DNA from 2 places in the Aneurinibacillus uraniidurans genome. Region 2 is predicted to be linked to the other one. Evidence: riboswitches for the same ligand, from Rfam matches in the RefSeq annotation. Region 2 holds a riboswitch; the other holds the start of a gene.

Region 1 (2,467 bases), 1.9 Mb from region 2:
CCTATCATCATCTCTTCAAATGTAGCCAACAGGTGAACACCGAACAGTTCATCGCTGTAGCTGATCAGCCCTGCCATAATCTCGCTCGGTGCCGGAAGGATGAAAGACGGAACGCCGCCCATTTTGACACCGATCTCCCAGGCAGCTAGCAGCACTACGAAAAAAACAGCGGCTGGCCAGTATGTATGTAACTGCCTTCTCATTTTCCCTTCCTCCCGCTGATCATATGTGTCAACTGCTGGCGATACGCGGTAAACTCCGGTGTGAAGACCAGTTCTTTCGTACGTGGACGACGCAGTTGAATCGGCATCTCCACGCAATTTTCACCTGGACGCAGCACAAGCACTCGATCACTTACAAGCACTGCTTCTTCAATATCATGCGTAATAAAGAGTACTGTTTTGCCAAGCTGTTCCCAAATGCTTAGCAGCCATTCCTGCATATCCTGACGGGTTAGCGTGTCAAGTGCCCCGAATGGTTCATCCAGCAACAGAACATCAGCCCCTGTCATAATGGTTCGCAAAAACGATACCCGCTGCCGCATTCCACCAGACAGCTGGGATGGATACGCATCTGCATAACCGGACAGCCCGGCGCGAATGATCCACTCCTGCGCCTGCCGAACAGCCTCTTCTCTTGGCTGCCCTGCTATTTCTGCCGGAAGCAAAATATTATCCAGCACCGTGCGCCACGGAAGGAGCAGATCTTTTTGCGGCATCAGCGCTACTTTTCCCAGTCTATTCTTTTCTTGGACGCCACCAATTTGGATGCTGCCCGCATTCGGTTCGGCAAGCCCTGCTATCAACCGAAAGATCGTGCTTTTCCCAGACCCGCTCGCCCCGATCAGCGAGACGAATTCACCCTGTTGTACAGCAAACGATACATGATCCAATACCGGTGTACTGCTCTTTGGATACTGATATGTTAACTGGTGAACAGCAAGCATTAGCTCTCCCTCCTTCGATCCATTTCCATAGAAAAAGCGCCCTCCTATGGAGTGGCGCGTGTCTGCAAGCATAAAAACAGATCGGCTCCACTTCCCTCCATCGGCATTATCCGCATCAGGTTATAAGGGTCGGGACGACTGCCCCTCTCAGCAACTATGCTCCCCTAGTGGTCGTTTTTGTATTGAATTGTTTTCATCGTACTCCGAATGCTTCTCTCCGTCAATCATTGAATACTCCTTACTAATTTTCTAAATAATCTGTACATTATCCTCCTTATGACGTATGATAAAAGAATGAGAACGCTTGCAAATCTAAGAAAAAAGATTCTTAAGGAGAGAAGGATGTGACAGAAGATGTACTCATTTCCACTTGGTAAATACATCAAGCACATCACAACCAGCTGGTACAAAGAAAAGCCTGCCCTTGACCCTGATCTAGTCGCGGACATCCAGACTATGATTGCTTCCGTGAACCGTCATACTTATGAAGATCAGCTATTAAAACGGATGCGCTTTATTGTGTTTGATACAGAGACGACCGGATTTCATCCGTATGCAGGTGATGAGATTATTTCCATTGGCGCAGTCGTTGTTGAAAACGGTGCCATTCAGGAAAAACTCTTCCATGAACTAATCCAACCACGCAAACCGATTCCAGCGATCGTGACAGAAATCACAGGAATTTCCAATGAAGATGTCGCAGATGCTCCTCCCGTTCTGCCAGTCCTTCATAAATTCCTGCAATTTATCGGAGATGACTACCTGGTTGCCCACTGCGCAGACTTCGATATAAACTTCCTGAACACCAAGCTTAAAAAGCTATGCAAGACAAAGTTAAACAACCCCGTTATTGATACAATGTCGATCTCCTATCATATACTTCCGAACAATAAGTCATATGGGCTTGACACCTTACTTGACCTATATCATATTCAGGTCGAAGGGCGCCACACTGCGCTTGGTGATGCGGTAATGACTGCTGAGCTATTTCTCTGCTTCCTTGATGAATTAGAGAAGCGTGGCATCGAGACCCTGCACGGCCTTGAAGGTTATATTAAGACGATGCACTTACTTCGTCAGAGACAGGAAACAGGCTATGCTTCTATATAAAAAACACACAAAAGAACGGTGCGGATTACATCCTGCACCGTTCTTTTTATAACTAATCTTCCATTGTAGACAAATCTCCTGTCGGAAGGCCAAGCTCCCATGCTTTCAAAACACGACGCATAATTTTACCGGAACGTGTCTTCGGAAGCTTGTCACGGAATTCAATCTGACGCGGCGCGGCATGCGCAGCCAGACGCTCCTTCACGAATACACGAATCTCTTCTTTAAGTTCATCACTTTCTTCATATCCTGCACGAAGCGTAATGAACGCTTTGATGATCTCACCGCGTACCGGATCCGGTACACCGATAACGCCCGCTTCCGCTACTGATGGATGCTCCACAAGCTTACTTTCAACTTCAAATGGTCCTACACGCTCACCTGATGTGTTAATAACATCATCCACACGAC
Region 2 (2,467 bases):
TACGATTCTTTCGTATTTTCTGCCGTCATCTGACGCTTCTCTACCTTGACGATCTGCGGCTGATTCATGAAGTTATGTGCTAGCTTACGCACCCCATCCGGCACAGTAGCTGAGAACAGCAATACCTGTTTCTTCTGTGCAGTCTGAATAAACACTTCCTCTACTTCCTGTACAAAGCCCATCTCCAGCATTTTATCCGCTTCATCCAGCACCATTGTATGAATGCGTCCGAAATGCAATGTTTCACGACGCAAATGATCAAGAATACGTCCCGGTGTCCCCACTACAATCTGAATCCGACCTGATAACTTGCTAATCTGGCGCATGATGTCCTGTCCACCGTGCAGCGACAATACTTGTACGTTCATATGTTTACCCAGCTCAGCAATATCATCGGTGATCTGGATCGCTAGCTCACGTGTCGGCGTCATGACCAGCGCCTGCACATCACTTGCGTTCGGATCGAGCTTCTGAAGAATGGGAATAACGAACGCTGCTGTTTTCCCCGTTCCCGTCTGCGCCTGCCCAAGCACGTCTTTTCCTTCAAGGGCCAATGGAATTGCCTGTTCCTGAATGGGAGTCGGCTGTTTATAATACAGGTCTGCAATCCCCTGCATAATTTCCGGTTTTAGCTTAAACTGCTCAAATGATTTCATATGTTTCTTCCTTTCTTAATGCCAAAAAAAGCATACTGCTTCTATTGTACCCGAACTTTTGTATTTAGACCACTTTGCATTTTTTCCTTGCATTATGTATGAGGTGCAGTATAATAAAAGCAAAATTTGATACCTTTCGTAAACTGCTGGGGGATCCCGATGAGTCGGGCTGAGAATGAAACGCGATGAAGTTTCTAAACTCCTGGGACCTGATCTGGTTAGTACCAGCGTAGGAAAGCAGGCGACTATACATAGCGCATGAAGCGTTCTCAAGTCGGGTCCCATAAGTGGGACCCGACTTTTTTGCTGTGAAAATAGATGAGGGAGCGAAAAAAATGAGGGAATTCATGCGTGAATTTCATGTGATCAGCACCGGGAGACAATCACCAGAGCAAGTAGTAGAAATCGTTCGAACCATCGCACCGTATGTGGATGTGTTTCACCTGCGAGAGAAACAGCTGACCGCCCGTGACTTGTATACCCTTGGGCAGACACTTTTGCTCGAAGCAGACCTGCCTCCCCACAAGCTTGCGATAAATGATCGACTCGATGTAGCCATAGCGCTAGGGGCTGGTACGGTTCATCTCGCCGGACATAGTCTCTCCCCTGATATCGTACGTAGCAACGCACCCGGCATACGAATCGGTGTCTCGGTTCACAGCTTAGGAGAAGCTACGGCGGCAGAAGCTGCCGGTGCAGATTATCTTCTTTTCGGGCATGTATTTCCATCTGGCTCCAAGCCAGGACTCACGCCGCGCGGAACAGAAGCGCTGCGGAGAGTAGCAGAAGCTTGTACGATTCCCGTACTTGCACTTGGTGGTATCACTTCAACTGTTCTGCCCGATATCATCGAGGCCGGGGCTATGGGGGCAGCTGTTCTATCTGCCGTGATGGATGCTGCACAGCCTGCTGAGATCAGCAAACAACTCTATACCATTCTGAGACAAGGAGTGATCAACGATGAAAACATATGATGCCGTTATTATTGGCGGCGGTGTGATCGGTACAGCCATTGCTTATTATGCGGCAAAACGCGGACAAAAAGTAGTTGTATTGGAAAAAGACTGCCTGGCCGCTCATGCTTCCCGTGCAGCAGGCGGTATGCTCGGCGCACAGGTAGAATTCCCTGAGCCGGGACCACTTGTCGAACTGTCGCTGTACAGCCGCGCGATGTTCCGCGAGCTTGCAGCAGAACTACAACAGGCGGCAGGCGTTGATATTGGTCTTAATGAATCTGGGATGCTGCGCACAGCCTGGACAGAAGAAGAAAAGCAAACGCTGCTTACACAAGCAATCTGGCAACGAGCTGCAGGACTGCAAGCAGACTGGATGGAGACAGCAGACGTGCAGGCGCTGGAACCAGCTGTCAGCTCAGAAATCAAAGGGGCGCTCTGGCTTCCAGATGACACACAAGTATCCGCTCCCCATCTGTCACGTGCCTTTGCCGCAGCCGCAGCCCGACTTGGAGCGTCTCTTGTTGAGCGCTGTGCTGTCACAAACTTTCGGATGAATGGCTCTCATATTGAAGCTGTGCAGACTAGCAAGGGAGAATTCAGCGGTGAACAGTACATCATCGCAGGCGGGGCTTGGAGCGGTGAACTTACAAAGCTGCTTGATGCTCCACTGCCTGTATTCCCATTAAAAGGCGAGGCCTTCTCTGTACTTGCTGTGCCGCAGCCAATCGCGCGCACTGTTTATTCTCACGGTTGCTATATCGTGCCAAAAGAAGGAAATCGTCTACTTGTTGGTGCATCCGTGAAGGACTGCGGTTTTGACGATCGGCTAAGCATTGGCGGTCTGCATCAGTTAAT

The links. A riboswitch is a leader RNA that binds a small molecule or an ion and turns the genes downstream of it on or off. The one in region 2 is predicted to bind thiamine pyrophosphate.
Region 1: another riboswitch for thiamine pyrophosphate. It lies ahead of PO771_RS05430 (ABC transporter ATP-binding protein); the one in region 2 lies ahead of PO771_RS14975 (thiamine phosphate synthase).

What each region holds. Positions count from the first base shown of each region.
Region 1 is NZ_CP116902.1:1,081,713-1,084,179, reverse strand. Features, by position in the region: gene PO771_RS05435 (ABC transporter permease) at 1-203, opposite strand, end outside; gene PO771_RS05430 (ABC transporter ATP-binding protein) at 200-946, opposite strand; TPP riboswitch at 1,022-1,122, opposite strand; gene PO771_RS05425 (3'-5' exonuclease) at 1,301-2,056, shown strand; gene acsA (acetate--CoA ligase) at 2,109-2,467, opposite strand, start outside.
Region 2 is NZ_CP116902.1:2,988,091-2,990,557, forward strand. Features, by position in the region: gene PO771_RS14970 (DEAD/DEAH box helicase) at 1-656, opposite strand, end outside; TPP riboswitch at 795-909, shown strand; gene PO771_RS14975 (thiamine phosphate synthase) at 1,004-1,630, shown strand; gene thiO (glycine oxidase ThiO) at 1,617-2,467, shown strand, end outside.